DNA from 4 places in the Massilia sp. LjRoot122 genome. Region 2 is predicted to be linked to each of the others. Evidence: predicted binding sites of a transcription regulator. Region 2 holds the regulator's gene; each other region holds the start of a gene.
What was found. Region 2 encodes sigma-54, which starts transcription at its own class of promoters, with help from an activator protein. Its sites were predicted from a motif close to TGGCANGNAANCTGCTTT; they were not measured.
Positions count from the first base shown of each region.

Region 1: glnA (type I glutamate--ammonia ligase) is a predicted target of sigma-54. The motif match lies at 2,642-2,659, and genes of this name have one in related genera.
Region 3: prpB (methylisocitrate lyase) is a predicted target of sigma-54. The motif match lies at 4,670-4,687, and genes of this name have one in related genera.
Region 4: ACSQ25_RS06560 (PEP-CTERM sorting domain-containing protein) is a predicted target of sigma-54. The motif match lies at 5,782-5,799, and genes of this name have one in related genera.

Region 1 covers NZ_CAXUPB020000001.1:4,379,623-4,386,923, forward strand. The annotation lists gene glnL (nitrogen regulation protein NR(II)) at 1-480, opposite strand, end outside; gene ACSQ25_RS19155 (DUF4124 domain-containing protein) at 477-992, opposite strand; gene glnA (type I glutamate--ammonia ligase) at 1,158-2,573, opposite strand; gene ACSQ25_RS19165 (rhodanese-like domain-containing protein) at 2,858-3,316, shown strand; gene ACSQ25_RS19170 (CocE/NonD family hydrolase) at 3,452-5,407, opposite strand; gene ACSQ25_RS19175 (TAXI family TRAP transporter solute-binding subunit) at 5,469-6,818, opposite strand; gene ACSQ25_RS19180 (transglycosylase domain-containing protein) at 6,848-7,301, opposite strand, start outside.
Region 2 covers NZ_CAXUPB020000001.1:5,089,846-5,097,146, forward strand. The annotation lists gene queF (NADPH-dependent 7-cyano-7-deazaguanine reductase QueF) at 1-137, shown strand, start outside; gene ACSQ25_RS22395 (PTS sugar transporter subunit IIA) at 477-959, shown strand; gene hprK (HPr(Ser) kinase/phosphatase) at 1,002-1,937, shown strand; gene rapZ (RNase adapter RapZ) at 1,973-2,851, shown strand; gene ACSQ25_RS22410 (enoyl-CoA hydratase/isomerase family protein) at 2,992-4,077, opposite strand; gene hpf (ribosome hibernation-promoting factor, HPF/YfiA family) at 4,217-4,570, opposite strand; gene ACSQ25_RS22420 (RNA polymerase factor sigma-54) at 4,629-6,101, opposite strand; gene lptB (LPS export ABC transporter ATP-binding protein) at 6,101-6,883, opposite strand; gene lptA (lipopolysaccharide transport periplasmic protein LptA) at 6,880-7,301, opposite strand, start outside.
Region 3 covers NZ_CAXUPB020000001.1:3,958,160-3,965,460, forward strand. The annotation lists gene acnD (Fe/S-dependent 2-methylisocitrate dehydratase AcnD) at 1-2,407, opposite strand, end outside; gene prpC (bifunctional 2-methylcitrate synthase/citrate synthase) at 2,561-3,721, opposite strand; gene prpB (methylisocitrate lyase) at 3,739-4,629, opposite strand; gene ACSQ25_RS17345 (cation acetate symporter) at 4,863-6,524, opposite strand; gene ACSQ25_RS17350 (DUF485 domain-containing protein) at 6,521-6,853, opposite strand; gene prpR (propionate catabolism operon regulatory protein PrpR) at 6,987-7,301, shown strand, end outside.
Region 4 covers NZ_CAXUPB020000001.1:1,500,374-1,507,674, forward strand. The annotation lists gene ACSQ25_RS06535 (response regulator) at 1-1,817, shown strand, start outside; gene ACSQ25_RS06540 (CheR family methyltransferase) at 1,865-2,656, shown strand; gene ACSQ25_RS06545 (chemotaxis protein CheB) at 2,653-3,270, shown strand; gene ACSQ25_RS06550 (hybrid sensor histidine kinase/response regulator) at 3,267-4,481, shown strand; gene ACSQ25_RS06555 (hypothetical protein) at 4,638-4,880, shown strand; gene ACSQ25_RS06560 (PEP-CTERM sorting domain-containing protein) at 5,075-5,749, opposite strand; gene ahpC (alkyl hydroperoxide reductase subunit C) at 6,140-6,703, shown strand; gene ahpF (alkyl hydroperoxide reductase subunit F) at 6,823-7,301, shown strand, end outside.

The DNA of each region.
Region 1 (7,301 bases), 710 kb from region 2:
GAGTTCGAGCTCGAGCAACTGGGCGGCGCCGCGGATGCCGCCCAGCGGGTTCTTGATCTCGTGCGCCAGGTTGCGGATCAGTTCCTTGTTGGCCTGGCTCTGGTCGAGGATGCGCTCCTCGCGGTCGAGCTTCAATTGCTGGACGTTCTCGCGCAGCTCGATCAGCAGCTCGCTCTCGCCGAGGGCGCTGACGATGCTGTTGACGTGCAGCGGCTCGCGCCCGCTGCGCTGCAGGACCAGGTCCTGGCGCAGGTCGGCGTACTGGTGGGCCAGCGCCTGGGCGCACAACGCGGCCAGCTCGGCGCCGTTGGCGAACAGCTCGGGCAGCGGCGCGCGCTGCAGCGACTTGAGCGAGAGTTCGAGCAGGTTTTCGGCGGCCGGATTGGCGTAGCGCACCTCGCCCGCGGGCCCGAGCAGCAGCACGCTCGAGGCCAGCAGGTCGAGGCCTGCGAAATGCGACGGTGCCGCCGACGGGCTCATCGGATGTTGCCGATCTCGCGCTGCAGCGCCTCGATGTTGCGCTCGGTGCGGCCGATCTCGTCGCGCATCGAGGCCACCCGCTCCTGGTACTTGGCGTAGTTGCGCTCGTTGCCCTGGCGCTCGGGCTCGCCCTTGTTGAAGTCGCGGCGCAGGTCGGCCAGCTTCTTCTGCTCGGTGCGCAGTTCGTCGTTGAGGATCTCGCGGCGGTCGTCGTCGCGCGCGCGCTGCTGGGCAGTATCGACGCGCGGGAAGCTGGCCGGGGTGACGGCGGCGGCCGGTCCCTGACTCATCGGACGGACGGCCGGAATCGGCGCCGAGGCGCGCGGCGGCGGAGGCGGCGCATAGCCCGGCAGGTCGAGGACCTTGCAGCCTCGGCGCGCGGTGTCGGTGAATTCGACCCTGCCCTGCTCGTCCACGCATTTGTAGACGGCAGCCTGGGCGTGGGCCCCGTTGTGGAGCGCCAGGCCGGCGGCCAGCACGATTGCGAAGCGTCGGAAGAAGCTGATTGTCATTCCCATCATGAGTCGGATTGCACAATAAAAGTGCAGCTATTGTAGTCCGAGGCGAGTGTACAGCAAGCATGAAAAAAGGCGGGGAAAGCCCTCGCTTTCCCCGCCTTTGTTACGAACGCTTACGCCCTGTGATGCATGAGCGCAACGGATTCGTTGACCTCTTGATTACGACGAGTAGTACATGTCGAATTCGGCCGGGTGCGGGGTCATGCGCATGCGCTGCACTTCGGTCATCTTCAGCTCGATGTAGGCGTCGATCATGCCGTCGCTGAACACGCCGCCGCGGGTCAGGAACTCGCGGTCCTTGTCCAGGGCTTCCAGCGCTTCTTCCAGCGAGGAGCACACGGTCGGGATCAGTTTGTCTTCTTCCGGCGGCAGGTGGTACAGGTCCTTGGTCGCGGCTTCGCCCGGGTGGATCTTGTTCTGGATGCCGTCCAGGCCCGCCATCAGCAGCGCTGCGAAGCACAGGTAGACGTTGGCCAGCGGATCCGGGAAGCGGGTCTCGATGCGGCGGCCTTTCGGGTTCGCCACGTGCGGGATGCGGATCGAGGCCGAACGGTTTTTCGCCGAGTAAGCCAGCTTGACCGGGGCTTCGTAGCCCGGCACCAGGCGCTTGTACGAGTTGGTGCCCGGGTTGGTGATCGCGTTCAGGGCACGTGCGTGCTTGATGATGCCGCCGATGTAGAACAGGGCGGTCTCCGACAGACCGGCATAGCCGTCGCCGGCGAACAGGTTCTTGCCGTCTTTCCAGACCGACTGGTGCACGTGCATGCCCGAGCCGTTGTCGCCGTTGATCGGCTTCGGCATGAAGGTCGCGGTCTTGCCGTAGCTGTGGGCCACGTTCCAGATCACGTACTTCATGTTCTGGGTCCAGTCGGCGCGCTCGACCAGGGTCGAGAACTTGGTGCCGATTTCGTTCTGGCCGGCGCCGGCCACTTCGTGGTGGTGCACTTCGACCGGGATGCCCATCGATTCGAGGATCAGGCACATTTCCGAGCGCATGTCCTGGAAGCTGTCGACCGGCGGGACCGGGAAGTAGCCGCCCTTGACGGTCGGACGGTGGCCGCTGTTGCCGCCTTCGATGTCCTTGTCGGTCGACCAGGAGGCTTCATCGGAGTCGATCTTGACGAAGCAGCCCGACATGTCGATACGCCACTTGATCGAGTCGAAGATGAAGAATTCCGGCTCCGGGCCGAAGAAGGCGGTGTCGCCGATGCCGGTCGACTTCAGATAAGCTTCAGCGCGCTTGGCGATCGAGCGCGGGTCGCGGTCGTAGCCCTTGCCGTCCGACGGCTCGATGACGTCGCATTGCAGGAACAGCGTGGTCTCTTCCATGAATGGATCGATGTTCGCGGTACTCGGGTCCGGCAGCAGCAACATGTCCGACGCTTCGATGCCCTTCCAGCCGGCGATCGACGAACCGTCGAAGGCGTGGCCCGATTCGAATTTGTCTTCGTCGAAGTGCGAGACCGGCACGGTCACGTGATGCTCTTTACCCCGGGTATCAGCGAAGCGCAAATCAACGAACTTGACCTCGTTGTCTTTGATAAGTTGAATTACGTCTGCAGCCGTCTTTGCCATTCGTATCTCCTGATTGAAAAGGGGGTGCCGCGCTGGAACACTCGCATCGCGGCAACTTGCTTTATGTCAAAGCATGAACCGTGCCAAGCCTGCGTTATGAACAAATGCACAATGCTTCTTTGGAATTCGTTGGTATCCGTCCTAGAATCGTCCCATCAGCCTCCTGCACTCCCGTGCAGCGGCGCACTACATTGGTGCAATCTTCCTGCGCGTGCACCATCGCAGCGCAGGATACACCGAACCAAGTTGGTGCATCGACTTTTCTTGTTCAGAACGGATCAACCATGACTAGCCTTGAGACCATCCTTGCCCAAGCCCGCCAGCGCGCCGCCGGCCAGCCCTATGCCGGCGCGGTCACGCCCGAAGAAGCCTTTGCGCTGCTGCGCAGCGATCCGCGTGTGAAGCTGGTCGACGTGCGCACCAACGCCGAGCGCGACTGGGTCGGCCGGGTGGCGATTCCCGACACCCAGCACGTCGCGGTGGAATGGGCCACCTATCCGGGCGGGGCGCCGAATCCCGCATTCGGTGCGCAGCTCCAGCAAGTGGCGCGCAAGGACGAGGTGCTGCTGTTCCTGTGCCGCTCGGGGGTGCGCTCGCGCCACAGCGCGCGGGTGGCGACCGAGCAGGGCTTTGCGGAGTCCTACGACATCCTGGAAGGCTTCGAGGGCGACCGGGATGCGGAGGGGCATCGCAAGACCATCGGCGGGTGGTGCAAGGCCGGGCTGCCCTGGATCGGGGCGTGATTTCGCTGGCGGGCGCTCTTGTAGGGTGGGCGGGTCTCCCGCCCATGCGGTGATAGTTATCGCAACCAAGCCGCAGCGCGTCCGTGCAAACGCTGGTTGAACGCGTGGGCAGGAAACCTGCCCACCCTACGAACATCAGTGTGCCGGCATTACCATTAGCTGTAACCCGGACGCAGCGCCCGGCGCGCGATAGACGCGCTGGGTCGCCTTCCTGAAATCTTCCGGCCTGGCCTTCGGAATATGCGTGAAGGTCTGCGGATTCAGGTCGATCAGCGGGAACCACGAGCTCTGCACCTGCACCATGATGCGGTGGCCGCGGCGGAAGCTGTGGTTGACGTCGCCGATGTCGAAGCTGAGCGCTTCCTGCTTGCCCGGCGTGAACGCCTCGGGCTTCTCGTAGCTGTTGCGGAACTTGCCGCGCAGCGGATTGCCGCGCACCAGTTGCTGGAAGCCGCCCAGCTTCAGCGCCAGCGGGCCGGTGTCGTTGCCCTTGCGCTCGGCGGGTGGCGTCGGGTACTCGGCCGGATAGACGTCGATCAGCTTGACCACCCAGTCGGCGTCGGTGCCGGTGGTCGACACGAACAGCTTCGACAGTACCGGACCGGCGATCGTCACGTCTTCTTCCAGCACCTCGCTCTGGTAGACCAGCACGTCGGGGCGGGTCGCGGCGAAGCGCTGGTCCGACACCATGTACTCGCGCGGCACCCCGGTGGCCGGATAGCCGATGAAGGGCACCGGCTTGCGCGGGTCGGCCACGTACTCGTCGTAGCCGGCGCCGCTGTTGCCGGCACTGGCCGGCTGTTGCCAGGCCAGCGTGCCGTTCGGGCCGAAGTACAGGGTGCGGGCCTTCGCCGGGGCTGGCGGCCAGGCCGCATAGCTGCGCCAGACATTGGTGCCGGTCTCGAAGGCCGTCACCGCCGGCAGCGCGCGCGCCGGCTTCACGCCCTTCAGGTGCTGCTCGAAGAAGGGGAACTGGATCTCGCGGCGGAAGTACTCGCTGGTCTTCGCATCGAAGCTCACGTGGCCGAGGCGTGCGCCCTCGCCGCGCGCCCAGCCGCCGTGTACCCAGGGTCCCATCACCAGCGCGTTCGGCGTGGCCGGGTTGTACTTGCCGACCGCCTTATAAATCGCGAAGGGCCCGGCCGGGTCTTCGGCATCGAACCAGCCGCCCACCGTCAGCACCGCCGCCTTCACGTTCTTCATGTGCGGCGTGATCGCGCGCGAGCGCCAGAACTCGTCGTAGGTATCGTGCTCGATGGTCGGCACCAGCAGTTCGCGCTGCTCGTCGCTCATGCTGGCCAGGATGTTCGGCAGCGTCAGGCGCTTCAGGAAGAAGTCGTAGGCGTCGGCCTCGCCGTACTCGAAGCGGGAGCGCTCCTTGTTGCCGGCGGTCGGGTTCTTCTGCGGCAGGAAGGCCGAGTAGAAGTCGAAGTTCGCCGACAGCATGAAGGCGCCGCCGTGGTAGGAGTCGTCACTCATGTAGAGGTCGGCGATCGGGGCCTGCGGCGAAGCGGCCTTGATTGCCGGGTGCGAATCGATGATGCTCGCGGCCGTGTAGAAGCCCGGATAGCTGATGCCCCAGATGCCGACCCGGCCGTTGTTGTTCGGGACGTGCTTGAGCAGCCATTCGACGGTGTCGTGCATGTCCTCGCTTTCCTGGCCCTCCCCTTTGGCGCGCTTGGACTTCGCATGCGGGGTCATCTCCTGCCACACGCCTTCGGACATGTAGCGGCCGCGCACGTCCTGGGTCACGAAGATGTAGCCGGCATCCTCCAGCTCGCGCGAAGGGCCGAGCGATTCGGGCATCCAGTCCACGCCGTAGCGCTGCTCGCCCTGCGCATACACGCCGGCGCTGTAGGGGGTGCGCTGTACCAGGAAGGGGTAAGGCTTCGCGCTGTCCTTCGGCACGTACACCGTGGTGAACAGCTTCACGCCGTCGCGCATCGGGATGCGGTATTCGTACTTGGTGTAGGACTCGCGCGGGCTGCGCTTCTGGACAGGAGAATCGGCTTGGGCTGCGGCGGTCTGCACGCCTGCGCTGCAAGCCAGCATCACGCCAAGTAGCAGGGTGGAAAACGGACGACGGATCATGGCTTCTTTCGGAAATGCGGAACAAAGACCGCCAGTGTAATCCGAATTCGCCCCGGTCTTGCTATTTCGCCAAGGGCACGGCGAGGCCATGCAGGTCGATGGTCCCGCGCACCCGTTCGCGCACGAAGTTGATGTGGCTGCGCAGGCGGTACAGTTCCTCCGCATAGGCGAGCGGAATCGAGATATGGTTGACGCGCTCCTCGATGTCGTCGAGACGCTTCAGCAAGCCTTCGCGCGCCCCTTCGCGGGCCTCCGGTTCGATGGCTTCCAGTTCCTGCTCTACCTTGCGCAGCTCGCCGTACCAGCGGTAGACGCGCGAACGCACCCGCCACACGTAGATCGGCGGCACGATCTTCGACAGCGGAATCAGGAGCGCCGCCAGCGCCACCGCCACCACCCACAGGCGCTCGAACAAATTGGCCAGCCAGAAGCGCATGTAGCGCTGCATGAAGGGCGGACCGTCCCGGTAGTAGCGCGCCGCTTCGCGCGCCACCGGGATCTCGGTGTACTTCGGCGACGGGAACTGGCCCTGCTGCTGGAACCAGCCCGCCTTGCCATGGATCTCCCCCGCCGACTTCACCAGCAAGCCCACCAGGGCGGGATGCAGGTCTTCGCGCGCCACCAGGGTCGCGGTCGGCGCGATCAGGTGGTAGTCCTGGGCCGGGATGTCGCGCCCGAGATCGACGATCCCGCGCGGCAGCACCACGTGGGTCAGGAAAGGCAGGCGGCGCGTGTAGGCGTCGGCCTGGCTGAAGTTGAACAGCTTGATGCCGGGGGTCTGCAGCAGCATCTGAATCAGCGGCGCTTCGGGCGCGGAGCTGAATACCAGGCCGTCGATGCGGCCGGCCAGCAGTTCCATCGTGGCCGGCGTGTTCTCGAGCGCGCCGATCTGCAGCTCGTTCGGTTCGATGCCGTTCGCGTCCAGCACCTGGCGGAACAGGCGCGGCACGCCGGTGCCTTCCGGGCCGAGGTTGATGCGCTTGGCCTTGAGGTCGGTCAGGTGGGTGACCCCGGCCTTCTCGCGCAGGAACAGCCAGACCGGCTCGGTGAACAGGCTGCCCAACGAGACCAGGCCGGCCTGCTCGGCCTGCCCTTCCGCGGTGGAGCCGCTCTGCACGAAGGCGATGTCGACCTTGCCGTCGATGAGGCGCTGCAGGTTGTCATGGGAGCCGAGCGAAGGCTGGAGCGTCAGCTTGATCTCGTCGCGCGCCAGCCGTGCGGCGTACTGGCGGCCGAATTCCTCGTAGGCGCTGTTGAACTGGCCGGTGGCCATGCTGAGCCGGCGCGGCGGCGCCGGGTCGACCCAGAGATAGGCCAGCACCGCCACCGCGATGGCCGCCAGCAGCGTCGGCCCGCTTGCTACCAGCAGGTCGCGCAGGGACACGAAGCTGAACTGGCGCACCCGCGTCATTGCGCGTTTGACGGCGCCGGTTCGCTCCGTCAACGGACGCACTGGCGCTGGGCTGCCACGCTGCCCGCGGGCGGTTCGATCATCGGCATCAGGCTCGGCGCCAGGTTGGTCAGCAGCTGCACCGGCAGCGCGCTGGTGAAGTCGTAGTTGCCGGATTGCGGGCCGTGCACGTAGGCGGTCATGCTGCCGAAGTAGCGCTCGCCGATGTTGAACACAAACGTAGCCGAACGGTTCACGTAACGCGACTCGATCACGCGGCCGCCGCGCGCATACACCTCGAAGCGCTGGTCGCCGGTGCCGGTCTTGCCGCCCACGGCGATCACGCTGCCGTCGGACTGCATGAAGGCGGTCTTGACGCGCTTGGCGGTGCCGTCGGTGACCACGCCCTGGATCGCATCCGCGACCGCGCGCGCCACCTCAGGGGCCAGCACCTGTTCCTTGCCGCCGCCCTTGCTGCGCTTGACCAGGGTCTCGTACGGAGTG
Region 2 (7,301 bases):
ACGTGCTGCGCCAGTGCAAGCCGACCAAGCTCGCGGTCTATGCGCGCTATACCCGCCGCGGCGGCCTCGACATCAACCCCTGGCGCGCGAATTTCAGCACTGGCAAGCCGGGCAACCTGCGCACCGCGCGTCAATAACAGGCCGCAAGGGCGGCTGTGCGTTTTCAGCCACACCGGAACACATCTTTTCGTGCCAAAATGGCACGAAACCGGCTGCTTAAAATAAGGGCAACATACGTCTAAAAGATGGCGACAGGGCCGCGTTGCGCCCGTTTTGCGGTGCTTTCCGGACGTTTTCGCTTAGGAAATTGCGTTTTGTTGCGAGGCAGATTTCATAACAAAACCCTAGGCTTTTGCCGAGTCGTCCCCATCTTGTCGACTGTATGCCCGTACAGATGCGAAATCGAATGTCACTGCTCTGAAACAGGCCTATAATTCCGCCTCGCAAGCAGCTACCCTGTGCATCGCACACTAGTCATGACGAACCTTAGCAAAATCCTCTCGCTCGAGAACGTGCAGCTGGACCTGGAAGTTTCCAGCAAAAAGCGCGCATTCGAGCAGGCCGGCCTGATCTTCGAAAACAATTGCGGCATCGCCCGCTCGACCGTGTCGGACAACCTGTTCGCGCGCGAGCGTCTCGGCTCCACCGGCCTCGGCCATGGTGTCGCCGTGCCGCACGGACGGGTCAAGGGCTCCAAGAGCCTGAAGTCGCCGCTGGCCGCCTTCGTGCGCCTGAAGGAGCCGATTCCTTTCGAGTCGCCGGACGGCCAGCCGGTCAACCTGCTGTTCTTCCTCCTGATTCCGGACCACGTGACCCAGCAGCACCTCGAGATCCTGTCGGAAATCGCCGAGCTGTTCTCGGACGAAGCCGTGCGCAATGCGCTGGCCACCGACCCGGATCCGAAATCGGTCTACGAGCGCATCATCAACTGGCAACCCAGCCTGCAGGCTTTGGGCTAAACTGTCTACGCGGCAATTCGCCGCGACCTTGATGACATGCCCATGCTGCAAACTCCGCTGACCATCCAACGGCTGTACGACGACAACCGCGACAGCCTCCAGCTCGGCTGGTTCGCCGGTTTCCCCGGCGGCGAGCGGCAGATCGCGGGCGACGCGGCCTCGGCCGCCGACCAGGTCGGCCACCTGAACCTGATCCACCCGGGCCGCATCCAGGTCTTCGGTCACCAGGAACTGAATTACTACCACCGCCTGAAATCCAGCTCGCGCACCCACGTGATCGGCGAGCTGATCGGCGGCGGCCCGCCGGCCCTGATCATCGCGCAGGGCCTCGAAACCCCGCCCGACATCCTCGCCATCTGCGACGAGCAGAACATCCCCCTGTTCTCGACCCCGCTGCCGGCGGCGCAGGTGATCGACTTCCTGCGCGTCTACCTGTCCAAGAAGCTGGCGCAGCGCGTGATCATGCACGGCGTGTTCATGGACGTGCTGGGCGTGGGCGTCCTGATCACGGGCGACTCGGGCCTCGGCAAGAGCGAGCTGGGCCTGGAACTGATCTCGCGTTCGCACGGCCTGGTGGCCGACGACGCGGTGGAGTTCTCGCGCATTGCGCCGAACATGATCGAGGGCCGCTGCCCACCGCTGCTGCAGAACCTGCTGGAAGTGCGCGGCCTGGGCCTGCTGGACATCAAGGCGATCTTCGGCGAGACCGCGGTGCGCCGCAAGATGCGCCTGAAGCTGATCGTCCACCTGGTCAAGCGCGGCGCGCTCGACGAGGAAGTCGAGCGCCTGCCCTTCCACTTCCCGACCGAAGACGTGCTCGGCCTGCCGGTGCGCAAGGTGGTGATCCCGGTGGCGGCCGGCCGCAACATCGCGGTGCTGCTGGAGGCCGCGGTACGCAACACCATCCTGCAGCTGCGCGGCATCGACACGCTGCAGGAGTTCATGGAGCGGCAGCGCCAGGCCATGAGCGGCGACTGACCCGGCCAACTACCCGTTTGGGGTATCATTGCCACATGCACATCGTCCTCATTACCGGTATTTCCGGCTCGGGCAAGTCGGTTGCCCTTAACGTCCTGGAAGACGCAGGCTATTACTGCGTCGACAACCTGCCGCCGGCCCTGCTGCCGGCCCTGGTCTACGCGGTCAGTGAAAAAGGCACGGAAAAGATCGCCGTCGCGGTCGATGCGCGCAGCGCCGAATCGCTGGTGGAGCTGCCGGTGAGCGTGCGCCACCTGAAGGAAGAAGGCCACAAGGTCAAGGTGATGTTCCTGACGTCCAGCACCCATTCGCTGGTCGCGCGTTTTTCCGAAACCCGGCGCAGCCACCCGCTGTCGCACGAACTGCGCCCGGGCGAAAACCCGGCTTCGCGCCGCACCCTGATCGAATGCATCGCCGAGGAACGCGAGCGCCTGTCGGCGATCGAGAACCTGGGTCACGTGATCGACACCTCGGAACTCTCGGCCAACAAGCTGCGCGCCTGGGTGAAGGAACTGACCGACATCGAACAGGCGCCGCTGACCTTGTTCTTCGAATCCTTCGCCTTCAAGGTGGGCGTGCCGCTGGATGCCGACTTCGTGTTCGACGTGCGCGCGATTCCCAACCCCTACTACGACCTGGCGTTGCGTCCCCTCACCGGCAAGGATGCGCCCGTGATCGCCTTCCTCGACGCGCAGCAGAGCGCCCTGGACATGCTGGAAGACATCCGCGCTTTCGTGGAAAAGTGGCTGCCCTCGTTCAAGACGGACAACCGTTCCTATCTCACCGTGGCGGTGGGGTGTACCGGCGGGCAGCACCGCTCGGTGTACATGGCGGAAAGGCTGGGGGCTTACTTCGGGAAGAGCGAGCGGGTGATCGTTCGGCATCGGGAGCAGCCCAAGCACGCTACGGTGTAATTAGCACCACCAGCTTTCAAACCGTCGTTCCGGCGAAGGCCGGAACCCAAGTTCGTTGCGTGCCTTTATCGTCCAGCGTAGCCGCTGCGCACGCAAACTTGGATCCCGGCCTGCGCCGGGATGACGGATCGAGCGTTAGCTTAGGAAAGATGCCGCAGCGGGTGCGCGTATTCAGGCCACACCGGCTCGAAGAACCTTGCCACCATCTCCGGCGTCACCTCGTCCAGCGTCGCCGGATTCCATTTCGGCTGGTTGTCCTTGTCGATCACCAGCGCCCGCACACCCTCCAGCACTTCACCGTGCTCGAAGTTGCGGCGCACCAGGTTGCGTTCCATGCGCAGGCAGTCCGCCACGTCCAGCGCGGCCCCGCGCAGCAGCAGTTCGCGCGTCACGCACATCATCAAGGGCGAGCGCTGGCGCATCGCCTTCAAGGCCTTCTGCGCGAACGGGTTCTCGTCGCGCGCCAGCGATGCCATGATCGCGCCCACCGTGGCGGCGCCGAAATGCGCGTCGATGACGGCGCGCTGGGCCTGCAGCTCGCTCGCACCCGCTTGCGCGGCAAACTGTGACGCGAAGCTGCGGATCGACGCCGGCAGCTGCGCGCCCGGGGTCGACTCCACCAGCGCCATCAGGCCGGCCAGCTCGGCGCCCGGCACGAACACGTCCGCCAGCCCCACGTAGAGCGCGTCGGCCGCGCCGATCGTCAGGCCAGTCAGGCCCAGGTACTGGCCCAGCTGGCCCGGCGCGTGCGACAGGAAGTGGCTGCCGCCGACGTCCGGGAACAGGCCGATGTTCACCTCGGGCATGGCCATCTTGGTGCGCTCGGTCACGATGCGCAGGCCGCAGTCCGGGCCGCCCTGGGCGATGCCCATGCCGCCGCCCATCACCACGCCGTCCATCACGGCAATGTAGGGTTTCGGGTAGAAATGGATCAGGTGGTTGAGCGCGTATTCTTCGGTGAAGAAATCTTCCAGCAGGGCGCTGCCGCCAGTCGGGCCGACCTGGCCCATCTCGTGGAAGAAGCGGATGTCGCCGCCGGCGCACAAGGCCTTCTCGCTGCTGCTGGTGATGACCACCGCCTCGATGCCCGCATCATCCTTCCACTGCAGCAAAATGGCGGTCAGGGCGCGCACCATGTCGAGCGAGAGGGAGTTCAGGGCTTTCGGCCGGTCGAGCGTGATGACGCCGGTGCGGTTGGCGACGCGGGTCAGGACGGTATCGGTCATGATGGTGTGCTGTGGTCGAAAAGACATGCATTCTACAGAACACCTGCGTAAAACTGGAAGCGTCGAAAAGTAACAAGCGCAGTAAACGCAAAAAGGGCGTCCCCTCAGACGCCCTTGCTGGTGTGCGGTCGCCCGTTATTTACGCGGCGGCGGCTTCTCCGTTGTCCGGAAGGCGCTTGTGCGCCACGTGGTTATGGTCTTGAAGCATGGATTTGTGTTTCAGAACCTGCCTGTCCAGCCTGTCCATCAGCGTGTCGATCGCTGCGTACAGATCCTGCGCCGCGCTTGCCACATGCAAAATCTTGCCCGATACCTGAAGGTTAATCTCGGCCTTTTGCCGCTTTTCTTTTTCGGTGAGGTTATCGATGGCAAGGAACACGTGGGTGTCGATCACGTGATCAAAATGGCGGGTGATGCGCTCGAGCTTATTCTGAACGTATTCACGGATGGCGGGGGTGACTTCGAGATGGTGGCCGCTGATTGTGAGGTTCATACACACTCCTTAGGGAAGGTGCCCTGCCCGCGCCACAAGGTGAGAGTGGGCAGTAGCTTTACAGGGATTTGCGGAGGCTGACGGGCGGAATCTTGAGCGCTTCACGGTACTTGGCAACCGTCCTGCGCGCGATGACCATACCTTGTTCCCCGAGCATCTCCGCGATCTTGCTGTCGGATAATGGGTTCCTAGGGTCTTCTGCTCCTGTCAATTGCGCAATGAGTGCGCGGATCGCCGTCGAGGAGGCTTCTCCCCCCGCTTCGGTGGCGACGTGGCTTCCGAAGAAGTACTTCAGCTCGAACATGCCGTGCGGGGTCAGCATGTATTTCTGCGTGGTTACACGTGAGATCGTGCTCTCGTGTAGGCCTAGTGTATCAGCTATCTCACGCAAAACAAGAGGGCGCATGGCAACCGCGCCGTGGCTGAAAAAGTTGCGCTGGCGCTCGACAATTGCCTCGGCGACACGCAGGATCGTGTCGAAACGCTGGCGCATATTCTTGATCAGCCACTTGGCTTCCTGCAGCTGTGCGCCCATCTGGCTTTCGCTCTTTCCCTGCTTGAGCAGGTTGGCGTACAGGGAGTTCACGCGCAGCTTCGGCATCACGTCCGGATTCAGCGACACCGCCCAGCCGCTCTTGGCGCGCCGCACGATCACGTCCGGCACCACGTAGTCGGACACGCCCGCGCCGAAGGCCGCGCCGGGGTGCGGATTGCACTGGCGGACCACGGCCTGCACTTCGCGCAGGTCTTCGTCGTCGCAGTCGAGCGCCTTCTTCAGCTTGGTGTACTCGCGCTGGGCGAACCAGGTCAAATACCCCTCGACGATCTTCAGGGCCAGGCGCCGCGTTACCATGGGCACGCCCGGCATACGGCGGATCTGCAGCGCCAGGCACTCGGCCGCGCTGCGCGCGCCGACGCCGACCGGATCGAGGCTCTGCACCAGCGCCAGCGCGCAGCGCAGCTCGTCCATCTCGATCTCGAGTTCTTCCGGCAGGCGCGCATGGATCTCGTCGAGCGGCTCTTCCAGGTAGCCGTTGTCGTCGAGCGCGTCGATCACCAGCTCGGCCAATGCGCGGTCGCGCTGGGTGCAAGCGCACATGCGGATCTGTTCGGCCAGGTGTTCGCGCAAGCTGATGCTCCCGGCTTCCAGCTGCGGGCGGCCATCCTCGTCGTCGCCGCTGCGGGCGCCGCCGCCCTCGCCGCCCCAGTCGCTGTCGGCCTCGCCGCGCTCGCCCTCGCTGCCGCCCTCATCGAAGCCCTCGCCTTCCGCCTTGGCGCCTTCTTCGGCCGCCGGCTGCGGCGCCGGCGCTTCGCCACTCGCCGGCGCGCTGTTGATGGCGCCGTCGGCCAGCAGGCGCACCGAGCGGTCGAGCGGATCGTCGAGCCGCTCGAGCAAGGGGTTGTCGTGCAGGATCTGCTCGATCTCCTGGTGCAGTTCGAGCGTGGACAGCTGCAGCAGCCGGATCGACTGCTGCAGCTGCGGCGTGAGCGCCAGGTGCTGCGAGGTGCGGAGCTGCAGGGATTGTTTCATTACATCCTGAAGTGTTCGCCGAGGTAGACGCGCCGCACGTTTTCGTTGGCGATGATGTCGTCAGGCCGGCCCGAGGCCAGCACCGCGCCCTGGTTGATGATGTAGGCGCGGTCGCAGATGCCGAGCGTCTCGCGCACATTGTGGTCGGTGATCAGGACGCCGATGTTGCGCTCTTTCAGAAAGCGCACGATGCGCTGGATCTCGATCACCGCGATCGGGTCGACCCCGGCGAATGGCTCGTCCAGCAGCACGAAGCGCGGATTGGTCGCCAGCGCGCGCGCGATCTCGACGCGGCGCCGTTCGCCGCCCGACAGCGACAGCGCCGGGTTCTCGCGCAGCTTCTCGATCTGCAGCTCGGCCAGCAGGGTGTCGAGGCGCTCGTTGATCTGGTCCTTGCTGAGCGGCTTGCCGTCCATGCGCTGCAGTTCCAGCACGGCGCGGATGTTGTCTTCCACCGTCAGCTTGCGGAACACCGAGGCTTCCTGCGGCAGGTAGGACAGGCCCAGCACCGCGCGCCGGTGGATCGGCAGGCTCGAGATGTCGGTGCCGTTGATGTCGATGGTGCCGGCGTCCGAGGGCACCAGGCCGACGATCATGTAGAAGGAGGTGGTCTTGCCGGCGCCGTTGGGGCCGAGCAGGCCGACCACTTCGCCGCACTCCACCTGCAGCGACACGTCGCGCACCACCAGGCGCTTGCCGTAGCTCTTCTGCAGGCCCTTGACGATCAGGGTGCTGCAGCCCTCGCCCGCCGAGGTCATCGCCGCCGTCATGGATGCCGTCATTGCTTGGCACCTTCTGCCGGCGCCGTGGTGCGGCGCGGCGCGATGATCAGGGTGCCGCGGCCGCCGCCCACCTTGCTGGCGCCGCTGGCGTCGTTGCGCACCTGCGCGACTTCGCGGCGGTTGTCGTAGGAGATGAAGGGGCCCTTGATCTCGTTGGTCATGCGGCCGCTCTCCAGCTCGCGCACTTCGGCGGCGGTGAACAGCTTCACCAGTTCGGCGCGCTCGTCGTATTCGATGCGCTGGGCCTGGCCCTCGACCCACAGGTCGGGACCGCCGTCGCGCTTCTGGCGGAAGGTGGCGGTCTTGCCGTTGTTCGCGGTAAGGGTCACGCTCATGTAGCCTTCCGGCGTTTCCTTGACCAGGGCGCGGTCGGATTTCAGCACCAGCGTGCCGCGCGTGAGCACGACGTTGCCGGTCA
Region 3 (7,301 bases), 1.1 Mb from region 2:
TCTCGGTGCCGTCAAGCCCCAAGCTCAGGCGGTTCACGCCCGGCTTGAACTCGAGCGGCAACACGCCCATGCCGACCAGGTTGGTACGGTGGATGCGTTCGAAGCCTTCGGCCACGATCGCTTCCACGCCCGCCAGCCGCACGCCCTTGGCCGCCCAGTCGCGCGAGGAGCCCTGGCCGTAGTCGGCGCCGGCGATCACGATCAGCGGCTGCTTGCGCTCCATGTAGGTCTCGATCGCTTCCCACATGCGGGTAACCGTGCCTTCCGGCTCGACGCGTGCCAGCGAACCGGCCTTCACATTGCCCATCGCGTCGCGCACCATCTCGTTCTTCAGCGTCGGGTTGGCAAAGGTGGCGCGCTGCGCGGTCAGGTGGTCGCCGCGGTGGGTGGCGTAGGAGTTGAAGTCCTCTTCCGGCAGGCCCATCTTCGCCAGGTATTCGCCGGCGGCCGAATCCAGCATGATCGCGTTCGAGGGCGACAGGTGGTCGGTGGTGATGTTGTCGCCCAGGACCGCCAGCGGACGCATGCCGGCAAGCGTGCGCTCACCGGCCAGCGCGCCTTCCCAGTAGGGCGGACGGCGGATGTAGGTGCTCTGCGGACGCCAGTCGTACAGCGGGCTGACCTTCTCGCCATCGTCGGCGACGCGCGCGAACATCGGCGTGTAGACCTTGCGGAACTGCTCCGGCTTGACGCTGCTTTCCACGATCGCGTCGATTTCCTCGTCGCTCGGCCACAGGTCGGCCAGGCGGATCTCTTTGCCCGAGGCGTCGACGCCCAGCACATCCTTCTCGATATCGAAGCGGATGGTGCCGGCAATGGCGTAGGCCACCACCAGCGCCGGCGAAGCCAGGAAGGCCTGCTTGGCATACGGGTGGATGCGGCCGTCGAAGTTGCGGTTGCCCGACAGGACCGCGGTCGCGTACAGGTCGCGCTCGATGATCTCCTGCTGGATGGTCGGATCGAGCGCGCCGCTCATGCCGTTGCAGGTGGTGCAGGCAAAGGCCACGACGCCGAAGCCCAGCTTTTCCAGCTCCGGCATCAGGCCGGCTTCTTCCAGGTACAGGGCCACGGCCTTGGAACCCGGCGCGAGCGAACTCTTGACCCAGGGCTTGCGCAGCAGGCCGGCGCGGTTGGCGTTGCGCGCGATCAGGCCGGCCGCGACCATGTTGCGCGGGTTGTTGGTGTTGGTGCAGCTGGTGATGGCGGCGATGATCACGGCGCCGTCCGGCATCAGGCCCGCTTCGTTCTCGACCACCCCGGAAATGCCGCGCGCCGCCAGTTCGGAGGTCGGTACGCGATTGTGCGGGTTCGACGGTCCGGCGATGTTGCGCACCACGCTCGACAGGTCGAAGGACAGCACGCGCTCGTACTGGGCGGTCTCGAGGCTGTCGGCCCACAGGCCGGCTTCCTTGGCGTAGGCCTCGACCAGGTGCACGGTCTCTTCCTCGCGGCCGGTCAGGCGCAGGTACTTGATGGTCTGCTCGTCGATGTAGAACATCGCGGCGGTGGCGCCGAATTCCGGCGCCATGTTCGAGATCGTGGCGCGGTCGCCCAGGGTCAGGGCGGACGCCCCTTCGCCGTAGAACTCGAGGTAGGCGGAGACGACTTTCGACTTGCGCAGGAACTCGGTCAGCGCCAGCACGATGTCGGTGGCGGTGATGCCCGGTTGCGGCTTGCCGGTCAGCTCGACGCCGACGATGTCCGGCAGGCGCATGTACGAGGCGCGGCCCAGCATGACGCTTTCCGCTTCCAGGCCGCCCACGCCGATCGCGATCACGCCCAGGGCGTCGACCATCGGGGTGTGGGAGTCGGTGCCGACCAGGGTGTCCGGATAGGCCACGCCCTTCTCGGACTGGATCACCGGCGACATGCGCTCAAGGTTGATCTGGTGCAGGATGCCGTTCCCCGGCGGGATCACGTCGACGTTCTGGAAGGCCTTCTTGGTCCACTCGATGAAGTGGAAGCGGTCTTCGTTGCGGCGGTCTTCGATGGCGCGGTTCTTGGCGAAGGCGTCCGGATCGAAGCCTCCGCACTCGACGGCCAGCGAGTGGTCGACCACCAGCTGGGTCGGGACCACCGGATTGACCAGGGCCGGGTCGCCGCCTTGCGCGGCGATGGCGTCGCGCAGGCCGGCCAGGTCGACCAGGGCGGTCTGGCCCAGGATGTCGTGGCAGACCACGCGTGCCGGGAACCAGGGGAAGTCGAGCTCGCGCTTGCGTTCGATGATCTGCTTGAGCGCATCTGGCATGCTGGCCGGGTCGCAGCGGCGGACCAGGTTCTCGGCCAGCACGCGCGAGGTGTAGGGCAGCGTGTCATAGGCGCCGGGCTGGATGGCGTCGACCGCGGCGCGCGTGTCGAAGTAGTCCAGCGAGGTGCCCGGGAGGGGTTTGCGGTGATTGGTGTTCATCATGGTGATGCTCGATATAGCCAGATTGATCAGCTAACCGTAAGACCGTCATCCCGGCGAAGGCCGGGATCCAATTTTGCGTGAGTGGCCCTGCAAACAAACTTGGGTCCCGGCCTTCGCCGGGACGACGGATCAGAGGGCGATGGTACTAAATTACTTCCGATCCGCGATCGGCACGAACTGCAGGTCTTCCGGACCCACGTAGTTCGCGCTCGGGCGGATGATCTTGTTGTCGATGCGCTGCTCGATGATGTGCGCGGCCCAGCCCGAAGTGCGCGAGATCACGAACAGCGGGGTGAACATGGCGGTCGGCACGCCCATCATGTGATACGAGACGGCCGAGAACCAGTCCAGGTTCGGGAACATCTTCTTGACTTCCCACATCACCGATTCCAGGCGCTCGGCGATGTCGAACATCTTCATCGATCCGGCTTCCTGCGACAGCGTGCGCGCCACTTCCTTGATCACCACGTTGCGCGGGTCGCTGATGGTGTACACCGGGTGGCCGAAGCCGATCACGACTTCCTTGTTCGCCACGCGGTTGCGGATGTCGGCTTCGGCCTCGTCGGCGTTCTCGTAGCGCTTCTGGATCTCCAGCGCGACTTCGTTGGCGCCGCCGTGCTTCGGGCCGCGCAGCGCGCCGATCGCGCCGGTGATGGCCGAGTGGATGTCGGAGCCGGTGCCGGCGATCACGCGCGAGGTGAAGGTCGAGGCATTGAACTCGTGTTCCGCGTACAGGATCAGCGAGGTGTGCATCGCGCGCACCCAGGACTCGCGCGGCTTTTCGCCGTGCAGCATATGCAGGAAATGGCCGCCGATCGAATCGTCATCCAGCTCGACGTCGATGCGCTTGCCCGAATGGCTGAAGTGGTACCAGTACAGCAGCATCGAGCCGAACGAGGCCATCAGGCGGTCGGCGATGTCGCGCGCGCCCGGGACATTGTGGTCGTCCTTTTCCGGCAGCGTGCAGCCCAGCACCGACACGCCGGTGCGCATCACGTCCATCGGGTGGGCGCTCGCCGGCAGCGCCTCGAGCGCGCTCTTGACCGCCTGCGGCAGGCCGCGCAGCGACTTCAGCTTGGCCTTGTAGCCCTTCAGTTCCGCGCTGGTCGGCAGCTTGCCGTGCACCAGCAGGTAGGCGATTTCCTCGAATTCGCAGGTGGTGGCGACATCCAGGATGTCGTAGCCGCGGTAGTGCAGGTCGTTGCCGGTCTTGCCGACCGAGCACAGGGCGGTATTGCCGGCGGCGACGCCGGACAGGGCCACCGATTTCTTCGGCTTGAACGTTGGGGTCTCGTTGTTCTGGGTGCTCATGCGTCGAATCTCCTGAATTACTTGGTCTTTTTCTGGGCGAACAGCGCGTCGAGCTTCTGCTCGTAGCTGTGGTAGTCGATGCGGTCGTACAGCTCGGCGCGGGTCTGCATCGTGTCGATCACGTTCTTTTGGGTGCCGTCGCGGCGGATCGCCTGGTACACGTTCTCGGCCGCCTTGTTCATGGCGCGGAAAGCCGACAGCGGGTACAGGGCGAGGCCGACGTTCGCGCTGCGCAGCTCGTCGAGCGTGAACAGCGGGGTCGCGCCGAATTCGGTGATGTTGGCCAGCACCGGCACCTTCACGGCCTCGGCGAACTGTTTATACATCTCGAGGCTGGTCATCGCCTCCGGGAAGATCATGTCGGCGCCGGCTTCCACGCAGGCAACCGCGCGCTCGATGGCGGCGTCCAGGCCTTCCACGGCCAGCGCGTCGGTGCGCGCCATGATGACGAAGTTCTCATCCGTGCGCGCGTCGGTGGCCGCCTTCACGCGGTCGACCATCTCGTCCTTGCTGACGATTTCCTTGCCCGGGCGGTGGCCGCAGCGCTTGGCGCCGACCTGGTCCTCGATATGGCAGGCGGCGGCGCCGGCCTTGATCAGCGAGCGCACGGTGCGCGCGACATTGAAGGCCGAGGCGCCGAAGCCGGTGTCGATGTCGACCAGCAGCGGCAGGTCGCAGACGTCGGTGATGCGGCGCACGTCGATCAGGACGTCTTCCAGGCTAGAAATGCCGAGGTCCGGCAGGCCCAGCGAACCGGCGGCGACGCCGCCGCCCGACAGGTAGATCGCGCGGTAGCCGGCGCGCTTGGCCAGCAGCGCGTGGTTGGCGTTGATGGCGCCGATGACCTGCAGCGGGGATTCTTCCTGGACGGCCTTGCGGAAGGCGGCGCCGGCGGAGTGGTGGGTCATGCTGGTCCTTTCGAATGATGCGTTGTTAATGCACTCTATTAATGCAAGCAGCGTGCCAGTAAGCGACCGTCGAAAATTTTCCACATAATCAATCACTTAGTACAAGACTTAGTGGAAGGAAGTTCAGCTAGCCGGCTCATCTGTTTCATTTCAATGCAACGTGAAACGCCAAATGAAACATGATAACAATAAAAAAACCCCGCCGCAGCGGGGTTGGGGGGGAAACGGATGACTTAGTGCGCTGCTGCCGCAGAAGCGCCGATACCGGTCTCGGAGCGCACTTCCTGCGCTTCGAAGCCAGCCCTGTCGATTGCCGCGCGCGGGCTCTTGTCGGTCACCGAGAAGAACCAGATGCCGAAGAAGCCCACCGCCATCGAGAACATCGCCGGCGAGGTGTAGGGGAAGATCGGCGCGGCGTTGCCGAGCACGTCGACCCACACCGACTTCGACACCAGGGTCAGCACGACCGCGGTCGCCAGGCCCAGGAAGCCGCCGACGGTGGCGCCGCGGGTGGTGCAGTCCTTCCACAGCACCGACATGAACAGTACCGGGAAGTTGGCCGAAGCGGCGATCGCGAAGGCCAGCGACACCATGAAGGCGACGTTCTGCTTCTCGAACGCGATCCCGAGCAGCACCGCGATGACGCCGAGTGCGATGGTGGTGATCTTCGAGACCTTCAGCTCGTCGGCGCTGTTGGCCTTGCCCTTCTTGAACACGGTGGCATACAGGTCGTGCGACACGGCCGAGGCGCCCGACAGGGTCAGGCCGGCCACCACCGCCAGGATGGTCGCGAAGGCCACCGCCGAGATGAAGCCCAGGAAGATGTCGCCGCCGACGGCCTGCGCCAGGTGGACCGCCGCCATGTTGTTGCCGCCCATAAGCTTGCCGGCCGCGTCCTTGAAGGCCGGGTTGGTCCCGACCAGCACGATCGCGCCGAAGCCGATGATGAAGGTGAGGATGTAGAAGTAGCCGATCCAGGTGGTGGCCCACAGCACCGACTTGCGCGCTTCCTTCGCGCTCGGGACGGTGAAGAAGCGCATCAGGATGTGCGGCAGGCCGGCGGTGCCGAACATCAGCGCCATGCCGAAGGAGATCGCCGAGATCGGGTCTTTCAGGAAGCTGCCCGGGCCCATGATGGAATCGCCCTTGGCATGCACTTCGGTCGCCGTGGCGAACAGTTGTTCAGGGCTGAAGTTGTACTGCGCCAGCACCGCGAAGGCCATGTAGGAAGCGCCCGACAGCAGCAGGACGGCCTTGATGATCTGCACCCAGGTGGTGGCGGTCATGCCGCCGAACAGCACGTAGACCATCATCAGGATGCCGACCAGGACCACCGCGATCCAGTATTCGAGGCCGAACAGCAGTTTGATCAGCTGGCCGGCGCCGACCATCTGCGCGATCAGGTAGAAGGCCACCACGACCAGGGTGCCGGAGGCCGCGAACACGCGGATCGGCTTCTGGTGGAAGCGGTAGGCGGCGACGTCGGCGAAGGTGTAGCGGCCCAGGTTGCGCAGGCGCTCGGCCATCAGGAAGGTGATGACCGGCCAGCCGACCAGGAAGCCGATCGCGTAGATCAGGCCATCGAAGCCGTCGAGGAAGACCGCGGCCGAGATGCCCAGGAAGGATGCGGCCGACATGAAGTCGCCGGCGATCGCCAGGCCGTTCTGGAAGCCGGTAATGCCGCCGCCGGCGGTGTAGAAGTCGGAGGCCGAGCGGGTCTTGGCGGCGGCCCACTTGGTGATGAACAGGGTCATCACCACGAACAGCGCGAACATGCTGATCGCGGTCCAGTTGGTGGCCTGCTTGGTGGCCTGGCCGAGGTCGGGCGCGGCCATGGCGGCGCCGCCGGCTGCCAGCGCGAGCAGCGCGATGAAGGAACGGTGCAGGGTCTTCATGCGGCCACCTTCTGCTTGCCGCCCTCGGCCACGCGGGCCTTGATGGCGTCGGTCAGCTGGTCGTACTCGCCATTGGCGCGGCGCACGTAGATGGCGGTGACGACCACGGTGAACAGGATGACGAACAGGCCCAGGGGGATACCCCAGGTCATGACGCCGTCGCCGACACGGCTGCCCATGAATTCCTTGTCGAAGGCGCAGAGCAGGGTGAAGCCGTAATACACGACCATCATGCTCCAGGTGAGCATCCAGCCGAAGCGCGAACGCTTCGTGACCAGCTTGCGGTAATTGGGGTCGGCCTTGACCCGCTGTACGATGTCTTGATCCACTTTTGTCTCCGGTTATCTATTCTGGTGATGCCTGGTATTCAGGGCTGGAGTCAATCCTAAGGGCGCGCCCTTACCTCAGTCTTACGCTTGCTTACGCCTAACTGACAGCAGCCGACCCTGCTACACTTGATACATGAGCCCATCCACACGCAGCCCCATGGACGGCGGCGACAAGCCGGTCATCTGGACCGTGTCGGTATCGCGCCTGTTCGACCTGTTCCGCGACATCACCCTCGAGTACGACCACCTGGCGACGATCGAACCGCTGCACCTGGGTTTCGACGAGGCCGTGCGCACACTGCGCGAGCGCCTGGCGACCGAGCACTGCGACGTGGTGATCGCCGCCGGCTCGAATGCCGCCTACCTGAAGGGCCGGATCCCCGTCCCGGTGGTGGTGGCCAAGGCCAGCGGCTTCGACGTGATGCAGGCGCTGGCGCGCGCGCGCCGC
Region 4 (7,301 bases), 3.6 Mb from region 2:
TCGAGGCGGGCAAGCTCGAACTGGTGCCGGAAGAAGTGCCGCTGCGCCGCATGGTCGAAGGCCTGGCGCGCAGCTTCGAGCCGCTGGCGCGCCAGAAGGCGCTCGAGTTCAGCGTGGCGATCGATCCGAACGTACCGGCGGCGATCACCACCGACCGCCAGCGCGTGGAGCAGATCCTCAAGAACCTGCTGTCCAACGCCGTGAAATTCACCGACAAGGGCGCCGTGCGCATGACGGTCGGCATCACGCCGGAAGGCTGGGTGCAGTTCGGCGTGCGCGATTCCGGCATCGGCATCGCCCCGGAACAGCAGGAAAAGATCTTCGATGCCTTCCACCAGGCCGACGGCACCACCAGCCGCCGCTTCGGCGGCACCGGCCTGGGCCTGTCGATTTCGCGCGACCTCACCAACCTGCTGGGCGGCAGCCTGAATGTGTCGAGCGCGCCGGGTGAGGGCAGCCTGTTCACCCTGAGCCTGCCGCGCAGCGGCGCGGTGGCGGCGACCCCGCCGGCCACCCCGACCCTGGCGCAGGCGCAGGCGGTCCCGGTGACGACTCCCGCGCCGACGCCGGCGCCGGCCCCCAGCGAGCCGGTGGCCAGCTTCGCCGACGACCGCGACCAGCCCGCCGCCGGCGCCCGTACCGTGCTGGTGATCGAGGACGAGCCCGAGTTCGCGCGCATCCTGTTCGACCTCGCGCACGAACTGGACTACCGCTGCCTGGTGGCGCTCAGCGCCGGCGAGGGTCTGGCGCTGGCCGCCAGCCAGAAACCGGACGCCGTGCTGCTCGACATCCGCCTGCCGGACAGCTCCGGCCTGTCGGTGCTGCAGCAGCTGAAGGACAACCCGGCCACCCGCCATATTCCCGTGCACATCGTGTCGAGCGTGGAGAACGGCGGCGAGGCCCTGCACCTGGGCGCGATCGGCTATGCGCTGAAACCGACCAGCCGCGAGCAGCTGGAAGAAGTGTTCCGCAAGCTGCAGGAAAAATCGAGCCAGAAGATCAAGCGCGTACTGCTGGTCGAGGACGACGAGCGCCAGCGCGAGAGCGTGGTACAGCTGATCGCCGACGCCGACGTCGAGATCAATGCGGTCGGCACCGGCGGCGAAGCCCTGGCCCTGCTGCACGCGCAGATCTTCGACTGCATGATCATCGACCTCAAGCTGCCCGACATGCAGGGCGGGGAACTGCTGGAGCGCATGGCGAGCGAGGAAGTCTGCTCCTTCCCGCCGGTGATCGTGTACACCGGCCGCAACCTGACCCGCGACGAAGAGGCCCAGCTGCTCAAGTATTCGCGCTCGATCATCATCAAGGGCGCCCGCTCGCCCGAGCGCCTGCTGGACGAAGTCACGCTGTTCCTGCACAAGGTCGAAAGCGAGCTCTCGTCCGAGCGCCAGACCATGCTGAAGGCCGTGCGCGGGCGCGACCGCGTGTTCGAAGGGCGTACCATCCTGCTGGTGGACGACGACGTGCGCAATGTGTTCGCACTGACCAGCGCGCTCGAGTCGCGCGGCGCCAAGGTGGAAGTCGGCCGCAACGGCTTCGAAGCGATCGCCAAGCTCGATGAAGTGCCGTCCATCGACCTGGTGCTGATGGACGTGATGATGCCGGGCATGGACGGCCTGGAAGCGACCCGCCGCATCCGTGCGGATGGCCGCTTCGAGCGCCTGCCGATCATCGCGATCACGGCCAAGGCCATGAAGGACGACCAGGAGCAGTGCCTGGCGGCCGGCGCCAACGACTACCTGGCCAAGCCGATCGACCTGAGCCGGCTGTATTCGCTGCTGCGCGTGTGGATGCCGGCACTGGAGCGCATTTGAACCCCGTGAATCCGAACCAGCCTGACGACTTCGACATCGAGCTGAAGATGCTGGTCGAAGCCGTCTACCTGAAGTACAACTACGACTTCCGGGACTACACGGGCGCCTCGCAGAAGCGCCGCATCCTGGTGGCCATGCGCGAGATGGAGTGCGACACCGTGTCCGCCCTGCAGGCCAAGTTGATGCACGAGCCGGACGGCTTCGCCCAGCTGCTGCAGTACCTGACCATCCCGGTCACCGAGATGTTCCGCGACCCGGAATACTGGCTGGCGCTGCGCGAGCACGTCGTGCCTTTCCTGAAGACCTATCCCTCGCTGAAGGTCTGGGTGGCCGGCTGCAGCACCGGCGAGGAGGTGTATTCGCTGGCGATTCTGCTGCAGGAAGAAGGGCTGCTGGATCGCACCATCATCTACGCCACCGACATCAATCCGGAATCGCTGGAAGCGGCGCGGCGCGGCGTGTTCAACCTGGAACGGATGCGCCTGTACACCGAGAACTACCAGAAGGCGGGCGGCAAGCGCGCCTTCTCCGACTATTACACGGCGGCCTACAACGGCGCGCTGTTCGACCGCGTGCTGGTCGAGAACGTGAGCTTCGCCGACCACAGCCTGTCGACCGACAGCGTGTTCTCGGAAACCCACTTCGTCAGCTGCCGCAACGTGCTGATCTACTTTAACCGCAAGCTGCAGGACCGCGTGCTGGGCCTGTTCCACGAATCGCTGTGCTACCGCGGCTTCCTCGGCCTGGGCAGCAAGGAGAGCATCGATTTCTCCAGCTATGCCGAGCGCTTCGACGTATTGGCGCGGCGCGAGCGCATCTACCGCAAGGGTGCCGCGTGAGCATTCCTGCAAGCCAACTTGAGGCAGTCGGCGCGGCCCTGCGCGGCCGCCGCACCGAGCTGGTCGTGATCGGCGGTTCGGCCGGCGGCGTCGATGCGCTGGTCGGCCTGCTGCCGACGATCCCGGCGGACTACCGTTCCAGCGTCGTCTGCATCCTGCACGTGCCGGCCGACCGCGACAGCCGCCTGGCCGAGCTGTTCGAACTGCGCGCCGCGCTGCCGGTGCGCGAGGCGCGTGACAAGGAACCGCTCGAGCCCGGCGTGATCTATTTCGCGGGTTCGGGCTATCATCTGTCGGTGGAGCGTGACCGCTGCTTCTCGCTCAGCTGCGAGCCGCCGGTACAGTTCGCCCGTCCGGCCATCGACGTGTTGATGGAATCGGCCGCCGATGCCTACGGCCCCTTGCTCGCCGGTATACTGCTGACCGGCGCCAACCACGACGGCGCCGAGGGCATGTGCCGCATTCGCGAACGCGGCGGCCTGACCGTGGTGCAGGATCCGATCGAGGCCCAGGCCAGCGCGATGCCGGAAGAAGCCATCCGGCGCTGCACCCCCGATCTCGTGCTGCCCCTGTCCGGCATCCGCGCACTGCTTCCCATGCTGAGGAACCCATGAGCGTCCAAGACCCAAGCAAACTCCTGATCGTCGACGACCTGCCGGAAAACCTGCGCGCCCTCGACGCCCTGATCCGCGGCGAAGGCCGCCTGGTGTTCCAGGCATCCTCGGGCGACGAAGCGCTGTCGCTGATGCTCCAGCACGACTTCGCGCTCGCCATTCTCGACGTGCAAATGCCGGGCATGGACGGCTTCGAACTGGCCGAGCTGATGCGCGGCACCGAACGTACCCGCAATATCCCGATCGTGTTCGTGTCCGCCGCCGGGCGTGAGCTGAACTACGCCTTCAAGGGCTACGAGACGGGCGCGGTCGATTTCCTCTACAAGCCGCTCGATTCGGATGCGGTGCGCAGCAAGGTCAACGTGTTCGTTACCCTCGATCAGCAGCGCCGCGAGATGCAGCGCCAGATGGCCGCGCTCGAGCGCAGCCGCCAGGAGCAGGAAACCCTGCTGCGCGAGCTGCACCAGACCCAGGAAGAGCTGCAGCGCTCGCTGCGCATGCGCGACGAGTTCATGTCCCTGGTCGCGCATGAGCTGCGCACGCCGCTCAACACCCTGTTCCTGGAAACCCAGATGCGCAGCCTGCAGCTCAAGCGCGGCACGCTGGCCACGATCAATCCGGACCAGTTCGACAAGATGATCAAGCGCGACGAGCGCCAGATCAAGGCCATGATCCGCCTGATCGACGACATGCTCGACGTCTCGCGCATGCGCAGCGGCCAGCTGTCGATCCGCCCGGGCCAGGTGCAGCTGATGGACCTGCTCGAGCGGGTGGTGAGCGACCTGTCGCTGCAGGCCAACGCGACCGGTTGCAAGCTGTCGCTGCAGCCGCATCCGCCGGTGGAGGGCTGCTGGGACGAGTTCCGCGTCGAGCAGGTGGTGGTCAACCTGCTGACCAATGCGCTGCGCTATGGCGGCGGCCAGCCGGTCGAGGTGAGCGTGCAGTATGCGGACGACACGGTGAGCATCCACGTGCGCGACGAAGGCAAGGGCATCGCCCCGGCCGACCTGGAGCGCATCTTCGAACCCTATGAGCGCGGCGCCCGCAACGGCGAGCCGAAGGGGCTGGGCCTGGGGCTGTACATCTCGCGCCAGCTGGCGATCTCGCATGGCGGCGAGCTGCGCGTGACCAGCAAACCGGGGGAGGGCTCGACCTTTACCCTGATTTTGCCGACCTGCGAGCAGACGGTTCCGGCGGTCACGACGGCCTGATCTTCATCTTGTATGGATTTTAACTGAGACATTTTGTCCCTCTGTATGGATAGTGCTTTTAAGTAGAATGGATCAGAACGTGCAGCACCACCATCCTTGCATGGCTTCGCTGACGTTCTATCCTCTCTCATTAATAGCCTGGAAATACTCAACATCATGGATTGGTTCCCTATCGTCGCCGGTACGTTCAAGGCTATCGCCCTAGGCACGGGCATGTTCTTCGCTATCAAGTGGCATTACGATCAAGGGAAGAAGGAGCAGGACAAGGAGAAGGAGAAGCGCGCCGTGCTGCGCGCGGCCGGCAAGGTGGCGGCAGTCTTCATGCTATCGCTCCTGGGCCTGGGGCTCGCCACCTTCTTCCTCGTCACAAGGCTCAGTTTGGACTTGAGCGTCCCATGACGGCAAGCTTCCCTCGGCAAATGACCTTCGTAGTGCCGTCGAAACGCTGCCATGTTCGGAATATTCAGGCTCTTGACATTCAGTTGTCGACCTTCCCCCAAATTGCCCAGACAAAAAAAGACCTCCAGGATATGGAGGTCTAATCGAAGCTTCCGTCCTCAAGCCCGTGCTTTTACCGGCACAGGCTCGCATTATCAAGACTTCTTGCGGCGGCGGGCAGTGGCCAGACCGGCGAAGGCCAGGCCCAGCAGTGCCAACGAACCTGGTTCTGGCACTGCGTTGATGCGCACATCGTCAAGGGTCACGCTACGGCCGTCAATCTTGAAAGTGCGCAGGCCGATCTCGTTGAAGTCCTCGAGCTTGTTGGCGCCCTTCGTCGTGAACGAAGCATGGGCGGTGCCCAGACTGCTCAGGTCAAACGACGACTGAACATCCTTGAACAACCACAGGTCGAACTGGTTGTAGTACTTGCTGTTGTCGACCTTTTGCATGTAGCCGATCACGTGGTAGACCGTGTCTTCGGCGAGATTGCTGTTCGGGACAAAGGCACCGGCTTCGCCATGGGTACGTCCGTAGACGTCGTTGGCGCACTTACCATTGCCGCAGTTCGCTTTCAGGCCGAAGCTCGGGCCAGTGTGCTTGGTGCCGAAGTACAGGCCCGCGTATGAGTTGTCGATCAGGGTGCCGTCATAGCTGATCTTGAAGTCGACGAAAACGTTCTCGGTGTACGTGCGATCGAGCTTGAACGTCGCTGCGGCCAGGCTGTCGGCAGTATAGGTCACCGGGTCAGTCGTGATGATTTCAGCCGATGCGAAACTGCTTGCTGCGAAGGCTGCTGCTGCGAAGAAGGTAGTGATGATGTGCTTCATGGATCCCTCGAGTGTTGGTTGTACTAATTCCTGTAGCAATATCCATGCCAACAGGAAATAACCAATTCAATCAAGCACTTAAAGTTAAGCAGAATTAATACGCCAGAAAACTGTAAGAAATTCCGACACTTGCTTTTTATCCTGCCAATAGTGGTGGCGACCACCGCACATACGATTGGGACATGGGTTGCGCAACGCTGTCGTTTCGTCCACACTTCACGGATCGCGCCGCTTCGCCGACGTGGTTTCCCTTCGGAAGAGGGAAGAGCAATACTTGCTCGATAGTTAAAATCAATCGACTGTATCGCATCAATCAATTTCACGAAAGACGCCCAGGTCGGTACACTGGCGTCTATCAAATCTTTCAACCACCCGAAAACAGGAGAGTACATGTCCCTCATCAACACCCAGATCAAGCCGTTCAAGGCAACCGCTTACCACAACGGCAAGTTCATCGATCTGTCGGAAGAGAACTTCAAGGGCACCTGGTCGGTTCTGATGTTCTACCCGGCTGACTTCACCTTCGTCTGCCCGACCGAACTGGAAGACCTGGCTGCATTCCAGCCGGAATTCGAAAAGATGGGCGTGAACGTCTACGGCGTGTCGACCGACAGCCACTTCGCCCACAAGGCATGGCACGACACCTCGGACGCGATCAAGAAAGTGAACTACCCGCTGATCGGCGACCCGACCGGCACCCTGTCGCGCAACTTCGAAGTCATGATCGAAGAAGAAGGCATGGCACTGCGCGGTACCTTCGTGATCAATCCGGAAGGCCAGATCAAGCTGATGGAAGTGCACGACAACGGCATCGGCCGCGACGCATCGGAACTGATGCGCAAGGTCAAGGCTGCCCAGTACGTCGCATCGCACCCGGGCGAAGTGTGCCCGGCCAAGTGGACCGAAGGCGCTGAAACCCTGACCCCGTCGCTGGACCTGGTCGGCAAGATCTAAATAGCAGTTCAGTAGTACTGTCCCGGGCCGCCCTGGCGGCCCGGTTCATTTCAGGGATCCATTTTGATCCCAGGCATCGCCATACCCCGAACAACAAGGTCATAGTCAAGGAAACCATCATGCTGGACGCAACCCTCAAGAAGCAGTTGCAAGCCTATCTGGAAAAAGTGGTGCAGCCGATTGAGCTCGTTGCATCGCTGGATGATTCGCCGAAGGCGCGCGACATGGATGAACTGCTCCGCGAAATCGCCGCGTTGAGCGACAAGATCACCGTGCGCCACTCCGATGACGCCAAGGAGCGCACCCCCTCGTTCGCCATCAAGCGTGTCGGCACCGATATCGGCGTGCGTTTCGCCGGCCTGCCGCTCGGCCACGAGTTCAGCTCGCTGGTGCTGGCACTGCTGCAGGTGGGCGGCCACCCGATCAAGCTTGACCAGGCCGTCATCGAGCAGATCAAGAACCTGGAAGGCGACTACGTCTTCGAAACCTTCATCTCGCTGAGCTGCCATAACTGCCCGGAAGTGGTGCAGGCCCTCAACGCGATGTCGGTGATTAACCCGCGCATCAAGGTGGTCGCCATCGACGGCGGCGTGTTCAA